DNA from 4 places in the Edwardsiella piscicida genome. Region 1 is predicted to be linked to each of the others. Evidence: predicted binding sites of a transcription regulator. Region 1 holds the regulator's gene; each other region holds the start of a gene.
What was found. The regulator CRP, encoded in region 1, controls carbon source genes, mostly activating them, when cyclic AMP is high. The targets are predictions, from matches to a motif close to ATGTGANNNNNNTCACAT.
Positions count from the first base shown of each region.

Region 2: a site for CRP is predicted at 1,423-1,440, ahead of L1P05_RS02400 (NupC/NupG family nucleoside CNT transporter). Genes of this name have one in related genera too.
Region 3: a site for CRP is predicted at 1,167-1,184, ahead of L1P05_RS12030 (ABC-F family ATPase). Genes of this name have one in related genera too.
Region 4: a site for CRP is predicted at 2,288-2,305, ahead of deoC (deoxyribose-phosphate aldolase). Genes of this name have one in related genera too.

Region 1 is NZ_CP090968.1:3,470,465-3,473,890, forward strand. Features, by position in the region: gene L1P05_RS15855 (YccS/YhfK family putative transporter) at 1-524, opposite strand, end outside; gene crp (cAMP-activated global transcriptional regulator CRP) at 585-1,217, opposite strand; gene L1P05_RS15865 (YheU family protein) at 1,569-1,793, opposite strand; gene L1P05_RS15870 (hydrolase) at 1,799-2,773, opposite strand; gene L1P05_RS15875 (LysE family translocator) at 2,872-3,426, shown strand, end outside.
Region 2 is NZ_CP090968.1:527,436-530,861, forward strand. Features, by position in the region: gene L1P05_RS02390 (patatin-like phospholipase family protein) at 1-594, shown strand, start outside; gene L1P05_RS02395 (TatD family hydrolase) at 594-1,382, shown strand; gene L1P05_RS02400 (NupC/NupG family nucleoside CNT transporter) at 1,638-2,903, shown strand; gene L1P05_RS02405 (YjjW family glycine radical enzyme activase) at 2,964-3,426, opposite strand, start outside.
Region 3 is NZ_CP090968.1:2,648,671-2,652,096, reverse strand. Features, by position in the region: gene L1P05_RS12035 (LysR family transcriptional regulator) at 1-605, opposite strand, end outside; gene L1P05_RS12030 (ABC-F family ATPase) at 1,205-2,800, shown strand; gene eco (serine protease inhibitor ecotin) at 2,981-3,426, shown strand, end outside.
Region 4 is NZ_CP090968.1:531,849-535,274, reverse strand. Features, by position in the region: gene deoA (thymidine phosphorylase) at 1-1,129, opposite strand, end outside; gene deoC (deoxyribose-phosphate aldolase) at 1,238-2,017, opposite strand; gene L1P05_RS02410 (YjjI family glycine radical enzyme) at 2,491-3,426, shown strand, end outside.

The sequences.
Region 1 (3,426 bases):
TAATCCGCCAGCTCCAGGTACAGCTGGTTCAGGGTTTCGCGGATCGGCTGCCCTTTCCACAGGACAAACCAAAACCAGGTGAAGGCGCCGTACCAAATCGTACCGACCAAATACAGCAGCGGCCCCTGCCAGATAGGCACCATCCCCACCATGCTAAGGGTAAAGATGGCGGCGACCAGCGTTGCCGGCAGTAAACGGGCGTGCAGCGGACTGATCTCGCCGTTGACGCCAAACAGCAGCGCCAAAAGCAGCATAGCCAGCGGCAGCGGCACCGACCAAAGCAGGGCCATCTGCAGTAACAGGCTGCCGAGCGCAAACAGGGTGCCGCCCACCGCGAGGCGTTTAAAGAAGCGTTTATGGGGGGTATCAAGACCGGCGATATTGCAGCAGACCGGTACCAGAGAAAACAGCAGCCCCTGCTGCAGCTGGCCTACCATAAGCCCGAACAACACCGGCAGACACAAAACCAGCGTCTGGCGCAGTGCATAGTTCACTTCCGGGTGGTAGATAAACCGCCGCCACATGAGCACCATCCTGGGGATGGGTTGAAGATTCCGCGCCGCCCGTGCGGCGCGGGCGCAAAATCAACGCGTCCCGTAGACGACGATGGTTTTACCGTGTGCCGAGATCAGGTTCTGATCCTCCAGCATCTTCAGAATACGTCCTACCGTTTCACGAGAGCAGCCCACGATCTGGCCGATCTCCTGACGGGTGATCTTAATCTGCATGCCGTCCGGGTGCGTCATCGCATCCGGCTGCTTGGCCAGATTCAACAGCGTCTGGGCAATACGGCCCGTCACATCCAGGAAGGCCAGGTTACCGACTTTCTCTGACGTGACCTGCAGACGACGCGCCATCTGGGCAGACAGACGCATCAGAATATCCGGGTTAACCTGGATCAGCTGGCGGAATTTCTTGTAGGAAATTTCAGCCACCTCACAGGCGGTCTTCGCCCGCACCCAGGCGCTGCGCTCCTGCCCTTCCTCAAACAGCCCCAGCTCGCCAATGAAGTCGCCCTGGTTCAGGTAGGAGAGGATCATCTCCTTACCCTCTTCATCCTTAATCAGTACCGCTACAGATCCCTTTACGATGTAATAAAGCGTCTCCGCTTTTTCACCCTGGTGAATCAAGGTACTTTTGGACGGATATTTGTGAATATGGCAATGGGACAGGAACCATTCGAGAGTTGGATCTGTTTGCGGTTTGCCGAGAACCATTCGCTATTATCCTCTATTGTTATCGCATCCCCGGTGCGCCAAACGCACCCCCCGCCGGACGGGGCCGGGAAACTGCCTAGTAACCTGCTATAGCACTGCACTTGTCGAATATAGTTTCCATAGCCTAAGGGAGATGATCCCCGGCGATCTTGATCTATACCCGCTTCATTCCATTAAAGGTGCATGTCGGCTTAGTTTGTAGCATAGCTTGGCCTTACTGTCTCGCACTGTCTCGCTTCAGCATGGAATAGCTCACTGTTCGCCGCCGTTTTTTCTCCGCCTGCGACGTTTTTGCTTTTTATTTGCACAGCGCGGCGCCGGGCGCCGCGCGGGAAAATACGCCAACGTGCGCTAATCCGCGCCCTTAAACTGGCTGCGCGGCATAATATTGACGCTTTCATGCAGCTCGGACCATACCACGACCGCCTCACCGCACTGCAGCTGACGCCGCACATCCTCCACCTTCTGCGTCAGGCTCCTCTCCTGCTCGCCATAGTCAGTCCCCTCTCGCAGGACAAAAGCCTCGATCAGGCTATCCAGCGTCTCTGGGGCAATCTGTTGCCAAGGAATGATCACGCGTTTTACTCCAAATAGGGGGCTAACCAGGCAGGAATGCGCTGCTCCAGCCACGGGAAGGGATGTCGCAGCGTACCGCCGATAAAGCCGACGTGGCCGCCAAACGCCGTCAGCTGGTATTCGATATTGGACGGCAGCGATCCCAACGGCGGGATCACCGCCGACGTCATAAAGGGATCGTCGCGTGCCTGAATGATCAGCAGCGGCTGGCGGATCGTCGACAGCCGCGGCAGGGCGCTACAGCGCCGATAGTAGTCATCCGCATCGCGAAACCCGTGCAGGCGAGCGGTGATCTGATCGTCAAACTCGCGTAGCCTACGCATACGCCGCAGCTGGAGCGGATCGAGATCCAGCATCTCCGGATAACGGCGCAGCTTACGTCGGGCGCTCTGCTTAAGCTCATGTAACAGGTAACGCTGGTAAATCCGCGCCACGCCGCGCTCCAGATGCGCCGCACAGGCCGACAGCATCAGCGGCGCCGAGACCATCACCGCTGCCTCCAGCGGGGCCTGTGCCTGCTCTTCGGCCAGATAACAGCCCAGCATATTGCCGCCCAGGGAGAACCCGACCGCCGCGGTGGGCACCTGACCGAAGGTGCGTCGCAGCCACGCCAAAAAAAAGCGCGCGTCCCCGGTTTCGCCGGAGTGATAGAAACGCGGCGTCAGGTTGGGCTCACCGCTGCAGCCGCGAAAGTGCATCACGACCGCCAGCCAGCCCGCCTCCCGACAGGCGTGCAGCAGGCCGTGGGCATAGGGGCTATGCACGCTGCCCTCCAGCCCATGGAACAGAACCACCCGCGGTTTATGGCGAGCGGGCTGCGGCGCCTCGCTCCAGGCCAGATCGATAAAATCGCCGTCCGGCAGGGTTAAACGCTGCCACACCGGCGCCAACAGGGCGCGCCGTCGCAGCAGCCGCGGCAGGATCGTCTGCAGGTGCGGGTTGCGTAGGGCGCGGGACGGTGAAAAGGTGGAAACGATCATGCTGCGTGAAGAAAATTCATCCAGGGAACACTTGTACCATCAATAACACACTGTTAGGGTCAAAACACCCCCTCGGCGCAAAATCGGAGCCGGTTAGCATGGACAGCTCTCTGTTTCTCTCCCTGCTGGGTTTCCTGTGGGTCTCAGCCGTGACCCCTGGCCCCAACAATATGCTGTTGACCAGCTCCAGCGCCAATCTGGGGTTCTACCGCTCGCTGCCGCTCATGCTCGGCATCATGCTCGGCATGCAAACGCTGCTGCTGCTGATCGCCTTTGGCGTCGGCAGCCTACTGCTGCTCTATCCGACGCTGCACACCCTGCTCAAGGGCGCGGGCAGCCTCTACCTGCTGTATATCGCGTGGAAGGTGGCGACGTCGCGCTATACCCGTCTGAGCGACGGCAGCGCCGCCTTAGACGACGCCGTCAGCTGGCGACAGGGTTGGCTGCTGCAGTTTCTGAACCCCAAGGCCTGGCTGATGGCCCTGGGCGCGGTGACCAGCTTTAGCCTGCCCGGCGAGCGCTATCTGGCAGCCATCGCCGCCATCAGCCTGGGCATGTTCTTGGTCAATCTGCTGGCCGGCGCGCTGTGGTTAAGCTTCGGTACCTTGATAGGGCGACTGCTGCAAAGCCGACGCGCCTGGTTCGCCTTTAAC
Region 2 (3,426 bases), 820 kb from region 1:
GTCGCCAGCCGTAGCGATGACTTTAGCGCGGCCTATTTTCCGGCGCAGCGCGATAGCTGGCTGCAGGTGATCAAGGCCAGCAGCGCCATCCCCGGCTTTTACCGCAGCGGGGTGGAGCTGGACGGCGTGGTCTACCAGGACGGCGGCATCGCCGACGCCGTGCCGGTGCGCGAGGCGTACCGACTGGGCGCTGATACCATCGTGGTGATACGCACCGTGCCGTCTCAGATGTTCTATACGCCCCGCTGGGTGAAACGCATGGAGTCTCTGCTCAGCGAGAGCAGCCTGCAGCAGATGGTGCGGATGATGCAGCGCCATGAGAAGAGCTACCGTCGCACCCAACGTTTTATTGAGCAACCGCCGGGCCGTCTGCGTATCTTTGAAATTTACCCCCCCAAGCCGCTGGCGAGCCATGCCTTGGGCAGTACGGTGGCATCGCTGAACACGGATTACCATCTGGGACGGCGCTGTGCCCGCTATTTTCTGGCGGCCGTTGGGCACTGGCTGCTACCGCGTGACCTGCCGGCGCATGCCCATGGCCCGGCGAGGCTGACCCACCAAGCCGCGCGTCAGCCTGCAGGGGAAACGCTGTGATTGCCGCGGCGCTGATCGACACCCACTGCCATTTTGACTTTGCCCCCTTCTGTGGCGATGAGGCGGCAAGCCTGCATCGCGCCCGGGCGGCGGGGATCGGCGATATCATTGTGCCCAGCATCGAGGCCTCCCGTTTTGCGTCGGTGCTGGCGCTGGCCCATCGCTATCCGATGCTGCATGCGGCGCTGGGGCTGCATCCCCTGTACATCGAACATCATCGGGATACGGATATTGCGGCGCTGGATACGCTGCTGGCCCAGGCCGACCCGGCGGTGGTCGCGCTGGGTGAGATCGGGCTGGATCACTACGGTGACGTCCGCCAGCCGGCGCGTCAGCTGAGCCTGCTGCAGGATCAGCTGGCCCTGGCCCAGCGCTACGATCTGCCGGTGATCCTGCATTCACGCCGCAGCCACGATCTGCTGGCGAAGATACTGCGCCAGCGGCGGCTGATGCGCACCGGCGTGGTGCACGGTTTTTCCGGCAGCCTGGCTCAGGCGCAGGCCTTCGTGCGTTTGGGGTATGCGATTGGCGTCGGCGGCACGATTACCTACGCACGGGCGAACAAGACCCGTGCCGCGGTGGCGGCGCTGCCGCTGGAGGCGCTGCTGCTGGAGACCGATGCGCCGGATATGCCGCTGTTCGGTTACCAGGGCGCGCCCAATCGTCCGGAGCAGCTGACGCGGGTCTTTGCGGCCCTGTGTGCGCTGCGCAGTGAAACGCCTGCGCAGATAGCCCAGGCGCTGTATGACAACACGCACCGTCTATTTCACTTCCCCCCGCGTTCCTGACGCGTTCCGCCGGTTTTTTGCGCGCGTAAACGATTAAATGATGTGATATGCATCACTTTTTAACAATTTAACTTGCTTCAAGTTGTATAAATTTGTGAGCAATACGCGCAAACATCGCGGATGCCCCGTTATAATCCGCCCGCCGGCGATGGACCCCTCCTGTTTTTTGCCTGGCACCAGGAGACGGCTTGCGCCATTGGGCGTGTAAGCCTTATTAAGACTCACACAACAGGGATAATAACCATGCAACTTTTAATGGGTGTTGTGGGAATGGTCACGCTGATCCTGCTCGGCGTACTGCTTTCCAACAACCGCCGCGCCATTAGGGTGCGTACCGTGGCCGGCGCCTTCGCCGTTCAGGTATGCCTTGGCGCCTTTGTGCTGTATGTGCCCGCTGGGCGCGATATGCTGGGCGCGATGTCTACCGGTGTAGCAAACGTTATCGCCTATGGTAATCAGGGCATTTCGTTTATGTTCGGTGGGCTGGTATCCGACAAGATGTTTGAGCTGTTCGGCGGCGGCGGGTTTGTCTTTGCCCTGCGCGTACTGCCGGTGATCGTCTTCTTCTCGTCGCTGATTGCCGTGCTCTATTATCTGGGGATCATGCAGCTGGTGATCCGCGTGCTGGGCGGTGCGCTGCACAAGCTGCTGGGCACCTCCCGTACCGAGTCGCTGTCGGCGACGGCCAATATCTTCGTCGGTCAGACCGAAGCGCCGCTGGTGGTACGCCCCTATATCGCCACCATGACCCAGTCCGAACTGTTCGCGGTCATGTGCGGTGGCCTGGCCTCCGTTGCCGGCTCGGTGCTGGCCGGCTATGCCCAGATGGGCGTGCCGCTGGAGTATCTGATCGCTGCGTCCTTTATGGCGGCGCCGGGCGGCCTGCTGTTTGCCAAGCTGATCGTACCGGAAACCGAGCAGACCCACGATCGTGAAGATGCTACCGCGCTGGTGGCGGCAGAGGATCGTCCGGCCAACGTGATTGACGCCGCCGCCTCCGGTGCGGCCTCGGGTCTGCAGCTGGCGTTGAACGTCGGCGCGATGCTGCTGGCGTTTATCGCCCTGATCGCTCTGCTGAATGGCATGTTGGGCGGGATTGGCGGGTGGTTTAACTACCCGCAGCTGTCGATGGAGCTGATCCTGGGCTGGGTATTCTCTCCGCTCGCCTTCCTGATCGGCGTGCCCTGGAACGAGGCGCAGATCGCCGGCTCTTTCATCGGGCAGAAGCTGATCGTTAACGAGTTCGTCGCCTATATGAACTTTGGCGAATACCTGAAGGCGGATGCCGAGGTCGCGGCGGCCGGTCTGCAGGTGCTTTCCGGCCATACCAAGGCGATCATCTCTTTCGCGCTGTGCGGCTTTGCCAACCTTTCGTCGGTGGCGATCCTGCTGGGCGGACTGGGCAGTATGGCGCCGAAGCGTCGCCATGAGATTGCCCGCTTCGGCCTGCGTGCCGTCGCTGCAGGTACCCTCTCCAACCTGATGAGCGCCACCATCGCCGGGTTCTTCCTGGCGCTGTAATCCTGCGCTGTGCAAGGTGGTCACGCGCCTTCGCCGTCACTGGCCGGGGCGCGTTTTTATTTATAGGTAGAGCGCCGGGCGGATCACCGCGCCGACGCCGCGGGTCTCCAGCGCCTGAGCCAGTCGTTCGACATCGTCCTTTGCGGCGGGCTGCCACGCTGACGCCGGACCATAGACGCCGTGATGATGGAAGGCATTGAGGCGTACGGGCACATCGCCCAGCGACAGGATAAACTCGGCCAGTGCATCGATGTGGGTCAGGTAGTCGCTGTGCTGCGGGATCACCAGCAGGCGCAGCTCCGCCAGGCGTCGCCGCTGCGCCAGCCAGCGAATGCTGTGCAGGATGCGCCGATTGCCGCGCCCGGTCAGCCAGCGGTGGCGCTCGTCGTCCCAGGCTTTGAGATCGACCATGACGCCGTCGCACCACGGTATTAGCCGTGTCCAGCCGGGCTCTGACAGTTCACCGTTGCTGTCGACCAGACAGTCAAGCGCCTGCAATCCCGGATCGCGGCGTATCGCCTGA
Region 3 (3,426 bases), 820 kb from region 1:
TCGCCCATCACGATGGTTCGCTGCTCGCCGAGCTGCTGTGGCGTCAGCGGGTGCGCGCAGCGGTTCAGGGGATGGTCGGGTGCCACCGCCAGCAGGGTATCGATATAGCCCAGGCTCTGATAGGTGTAGCCGCCGTTTTCCGGCAGCTGGGGGGCCGTGCCAATGATGATATCGGCCATGGCGCCGCGCTCGCCGCCTGCTCCGCTCTGCGTCGGCGCATGGGGCATCAGGTGCAGGCGGGTATGACGGTGTGCCTGAATGAAGGCATCGATCACCGGGTGCAGGGTGTGCGGCAGGATATAGCCCTCCAGCGCCATGAACATCTCCATCTCCCAGCCCGACTCCAGCAGCGTCGCCTGGCGCTCTAGCTCCTGCGCCTCGTTCAGCAGGCGGCGCCCCTTTTCCAGAATGATGCGCCCGGCGCGGGTAAAGCGCGCGCGGTGGCCGCTGCGGTCGAGCAGCTGTAGATTCAGGTTACTTTCCAGCTTTTGTACCATGTAGCTCAGGGCGGCGGGGGTTTTATACAGCGACTGGGCGGCCGCCGCGAAGCTGCCGTGTCGATCAAGCGCATCGAGGATCAGCAGCACCTCCAGATTTATACGCATAGGCGGCTCCGTCCGGGGCGCGTCGCGCGCCGGTGGTCGATGCGCTTTTCGTCATGCGTGAAAAGGGCATGGCCCATCAGCAAAATACGGAAAGTGAATACGGATAAACGCCGATTTATTTTTTTATTCGATACTTTAGATAAAAGAAAGACTTTCATCTTGCCATAACGCAAATTAATTATCATATATCCCTTTGAATAGCTATGCAGATATATCTGTATATTTATTTTGGTGTGGTGATTAAATATAAAGCCCGCGGGTTACTATTTGCGCGGAGTGATTAATGTTTTGCCGTCAGTGTAATAAATTTTATTTTCTTTTTATTCTAAATAGAAAGTATTAATGAGCTGCCCCGTAAATATATGCTAATTATTAATTGAGTGCGACGCTATTGGCGCTGTCGCAGAGAATAATCTTTTTTATTTTGTCCGATCGCTTATTGGTCGCACACGAAATATGTCGTGGACGCCGGCGGGGCGCGGGTCTCCCGCGAGCGCGGCGGGGGGGGGGGGCGCCATCGCGCCGCGCAGTGGACGACATTTGTGCTGCGTTTGTGGCATAATGTGAACAAAATCACGTTAACCTATTGAGATTGCGCTGTGCTGATAAGTAACAACATCACCATGCAGTTTGGCAGTAAGCCGCTGTTTGAGAATATTTCTGTCAAATTTGGCGGTGGAAACCGCTACGGTCTGATCGGCGCCAACGGCTGCGGAAAGTCTACGCTGATGAAGATCCTCGGCGGCGATCTGCAGCCGACGGCCGGGAACGTCGCGCTGGATCCGAATGAGCGTCTGGGTAAGCTGCGTCAGGATCAGTTCGCCTTTGAAAAATACAGCGTGATCGATACGGTCATCATGGGGCACCAGGAGCTGTGGGCGGTGAAAGAGGAGCGCGATCGTATCTACGCGCTGGCGGAGATGAGCGAAGAGGAGGGATACCGCGTCGCCGATCTGGAGGTCGCCTACGGTGAAATGGACGGCTACAGCGCCGAGGCCCGCGCCGGTGAACTGCTGCTGGGCGTCGGCATCCCGGTCGAACAGCACTATGGCACCATGAGCGAAGTGGCGCCGGGCTGGAAGCTGCGCGTGCTGCTGGCGCAGGCGCTGTTTTCCGATCCGGATATCCTGCTGCTCGACGAACCGACCAACAACCTGGATATCGATACTATCCGCTGGCTGGAGACGGTGCTGAACGAGCGCAACAGTACCATGATCATCATCTCCCATGACCGCCATTTTCTGAATATGGTGTGCACCCATATGGCCGATCTGGACTACGGCGAGCTGCGCATTTACCCGGGCAACTATGATGACTATATGACGGCGGCCACCCAGGCCCGCGAGCGCCTGCTGGCGGACAACGCCAAGAAAAAGGCGCAGATCGCCGAGCTGCAGTCGTTCGTCAGTCGCTTTAGCGCCAACGCCTCTAAGTCGCGTCAGGCTACCTCGCGCGCCCGTCAGATCGATAAGATCAAGCTGGACGATGTGAAGGCCTCTAGCCGTCAGAACCCGTTCATCCGCTTCGAGCAGGAGAAAAAGCTGTTCCGCAACGCGCTGGAGCTGACGGACCTGAGCAAAGGCTTCGATAACGGCCCGCTGTTCAGCGGGGTGAAGCTGCTGCTGGAGGCCGGCGAGAAGCTGGCGGTGCTGGGGACCAACGGCGTCGGTAAATCCACCCTGCTGAAAACCCTGGTTGGCGATCTGACGCCGGACGCCGGCGGCGTCAAGTGGGCTGAAAACGCCCAGATAGGCTACTACGCGCAGGATCACGAGTATGAGTTTGAACAGGATATGACCCTGTTCGACTGGATGAGCCAGTGGCGCCAACAGGGCGATGACGAGCAGGCCGTGCGCGGGTTCCTCGGTCGTCTGCTGTTTAGCCAAGAGGACATCAAAAAGTCGGTTAAGGTGCTCTCCGGCGGTGAGAAGGGGCGTCTGCTGTTCGGTAAGCTGATGATGCGCCGCCCCAACGTCCTGGTGATGGATGAGCCGACCAACCATATGGACATGGAGTCGATCGAGGCGCTGAACATTGCGCTGGAGCTGTATCAGGGAACGCTGATCTTCGTCTCCCACGACCGTGAGTTTGTCAGTTCGCTGGCGACCCGGATCGTGGAGATCACCCCGCAGAAGGTGGTGGACTTTGGCGGCGGCTACGAAGAGTACCTGCGCAGTAAAGGCGTCGATGAGTAAACGAACGGCCCTGCGGGGCCGTTTTTTTTTCGGGGCACGGCGGCGCGCGCGCGTTGTCGCACGGCCGACGCCGCGCGCTGCCCCTGTTTGTCAGAATGCGCCTATGGGGAGCGCGCATGCCGATGTGGTAGGCTGTTACCCGTTTGGCGCATCGCGCACAGGATAAATAAGGATTTGATGATGAAGACATTCTCTATGATGATGGCGGGCATGATGCTAGCCGCTTCTTCCGTGAGCGCCTGGGCCGGCTCGGCGGATCTCAGCCGTCAGCCGCTGGATAAGGTGGCACCCTATCCTCAGGCCGAACAGGGCATGACGCGTCAGGTTATCTATCTGCCGCCGCGCGACGATGAAGCGGCGCTGCGGGTTGAGCTGTTGATCGGTAAAACGCTGCAGGTCGACTGTAACCGCCAGCGCCTGATGGGGCAGCTGGAGAGCAAGACCCTGCAGGGGTGGGGATACGACTACCTGGTGATGGATAAGGTCAGCGGACCGATGGGTACGCTGATGGCCTGCCCGGATAATCAGCGTCATCCGGCGTTTGTGACGGTTCACTTAGGCGATAGCGCGCTGCAGCGCTACAACAGCAAGCTGCCGCTGGTGGTCTATGTGCCGCAGGGCGTTCA
Region 4 (3,426 bases), 820 kb from region 1:
TGCTATCGCTGGCCTGACGGCGACCGCCGCCCAGCCCGACAACGGACATCCCCAGCGCACGGGTGTCCATTGCTGTGATAATACCAGCTTGTTCGGCAAATACCGGTTTGCACAGCACTGCCTGTGGCAAATAGTGGTCATAGCGCTCAACGAAGTCACACGGACCGCTCTGCGCCGCCACCATTCGGCCAAAGATCTCTGCCGCCTTACCGTTGTCGAGTACCGCCTGCAGCTTATTGCGGGCCTCCGTCTGATCTGCGGCCAGTTTGCCGGAGATCAGCATCTCAACGCACAGCGCCATGGTGACCTCGAACAGACGCGGATTGCGCGCCTCGCCCGTCAGGAACTGCACCGCCTCGCGCACTTCCAACGCGTTACCGGCGCTGGAGGCCAGCACCTGATTCATGTCGGTCAGCAGCGCCGTGGTGCGGCAGCCTGCGCCGTTGGCCACGCCAACGATCGCCTGCGCCAGCGCCTCAGACAGCGCGAACGTCGGCATAAAGGCGCCGGAGCCAACCTTCACATCCATCACCAGCGCATCCAGCCCCTCGGCCAGCTTCTTGGCCAGAATAGAGGCAGTGATCAGCGGGATAGAGTCGACCGTCGCGGTGATATCGCGCGTCGCATAAAAACGCTTATCCGCCGGCGCCAGCGAGCTGGTCTGCCCGATAATGGCGACGCCGACATCGGCGATAATGCTGCGGAAACGGCTGTCGTCCGGGAAAATGTCGAACCCTGGGATCGATTCTAGCTTATCCAGCGTGCCGCCGGTATGCCCGAGGCCGCGACCGGAGATCATCGGCACATAGCCACCGCAGGCGGCGACCATCGGCCCCAGCATCAGTGAGGTCACGTCCCCCACGCCACCGGTCGAATGCTTATCGACAATCGGCCCGTTCAGATTCAGGGACTTCCAGTCCAGCACGGTGCCGGAGTCCCGCATCGCCATGGTCAGCGCCACGCGCTCCGGCATGGCCATATCGTGGAAAAAGATCGTCATCGCCAGCGCGGCGATCTGTCCCTCGGAGATCGTGTTATCCCGGATCCCGTTGATGAAAAAGCGAATTTCTTCTTCGCTCAGCGCATGGCCGTCGCGCTTTTTGCGGATAATTTCTTGAGCCAGAAACAAGGTAACCCCCTGTTAGACTGATTATTAGGCTAGGATCGTCTGCGCGATCCGTGAGAGGTAAATGCCCTTGACGTCAGTCAGGCCGCCCGCAGGCGGCCTGTTCCCGCATCAGTAGCTGCTGCCGGTGCCCTTGGCATCATAGCCTAAGGTCTGCAGCAGGCTAGCCAACAGGCTGGAAGCGCCGAAGCGGAAGTGGCGGCTATCGGCCCACCCTTCACCCAGCAGACGATCGGCCAGCGCCAGATACTGCGCCGCATCCTCCGCCGTACGCACGCCGCCGGCCGGCTTGAAGCCCACGCTCTTCGCCACGCCCATATCGCGGATCACGCTCATCATGATTTCAGCGCTCTCCAGCGTGGCGTTAACCGGCACCTTACCGGTGGAGGTCTTAATAAAGTCCGCCCCGGCCTTAATTGAAATTTCAGACGCTTTACGGATCAGCGCAGCGTCTTTCAGCTCGCCGGTTTCAATAATCACTTTCAGCAAGACATTGGCGGCGGCGCAGGTCTCTTTACAGGCTTTCACCAAATCGAAGCCCACCTGCTCGTTGCCCGCCATCAGGGCACGGTACGGGAAGACCACATCCACTTCATCCGCCCCGTAGGCGATCGCCGCACGGGTTTCCACCAGCGCGATCTCGATATCATCGTTACCGTGCGGGAAGTTGGTCACCGTTGCAATGCGTACGTCCGGCGTACCCTGTTCACGCAGGGTTTTACGGGCGATGGGGATAAAACGGGGATAAATGCACACCGCAGCGGTATTGCCCGCCGGGCTTTTGGCCTGATGACACAGCGCGATCACTTTCTCGTCGGTATCGTTGTCATTCAGGGTTGTCAGATCCATCAGGCGCAGTGCGCGCTGAGCGGCAGTTTGTAACTCGGTCATAATACTCTCCAACTGGCTGAACGCGGCCCATGCCGGTTCAATCAAAAAAAACGGGACGAAGGTTTTAACGGCCTGCGCCGTAAAGCGATCCCACACGTTGGCGAGCGGACTTGGTTCCCTGAAGAGACACCCGGCCACACCGGTATGTCATTGAGATCCATCTCACCGCACACAGCCCTTCTGGTGTGATTATTTGAACACAAAACCTCCGTCATATTTGTGTTCACTGTCACATTAGATGAAAATCAGAATGTAACATAGGATCGCGATATATGATCAATATCACATATAAATCATAACTATCGTCAAAACCGATGCTAACGTGCGAACGCGCGCAGCCCACGGCCTTACACTGACCACGCTCCGCCGTCCGCCGGTGAACCCCGCAGGCGCGACGCCGGGATTTCATACCGTTACAGGACACAGCCCTACGCTCATCCTGATCATCGCTCTCATCGCCATGGACAACGATCATGCCTGAAACCTCTGCCAACGCACTGCACTCGCGCTGTATGGCTATCGCCTGCGATCCCCATCTCTCTGCCCTGCAAAAACGCCACTTCCTTGCGCTGGAGGCCGAAAACGATCTGCCCTACCCCGCCCTACCGGAAGCGGCTCGCCAGGCGCTGGACGAAGGCGTCATCTGCGATATGTTTGAAGGCCATGCGCCCTATAAGCCCCGCTACGTACTGCCGGACTACGCCCGCTTCTTGGCCAACGGCTCTGAGTGGCTGGAGCTGGAGCCGGCGCAGGACTTTGACGACGCGCTCTCCATGTTGACCATCCTGTATCACCATGTCCCATCCGTCACATCTATGCCGGTATTTTTGGGGCATTTAGATCAACTATTGCTTCCATATGTTGGAATTTTAACAGAGAACGAATTATATATCCGCATAAAACGCTTTTGGCGTTATCTGGATCGCACTTTTCCCGATGCCTTTATGCACGCGAACCTGGGACCGTCCGATAACATCCTGACGCGTCTATTTTTACGCGCGGACGCGGAGCTAGCTCAGGTCGTCCCCAACCTGACCTTCCTCTACCACCCTGAGATCACGCCCGCAGAGCGTCTGCAGCAGGCCATTGAAAACATCTGCGCCTGCAGTAAACCGCACATCGCCAACGCGCCGCTGCATGATAATATTTTCACAGCGGGCGGCTACGGCATTGTCAGCTGCTACAACGCGCTGCCGCTGGGCGGCGGCGGCAGCACCCTGGTTCGGATGAACCTGAAAGAGGTGGCCCTGCGCAGCCGGGGAGAGGAGGACTTCTTTACCCGCACCCTGCCTGACTATTGCCAGCGCCAGACCGAGATTCTCCGCGCCCGCAGCGACTTTCTGTTCACCCGCTCCCATTTCTTCAGCCAGAGCTTCCTGGTGCATGAGGGGCTGATCGACGCCCAGCGT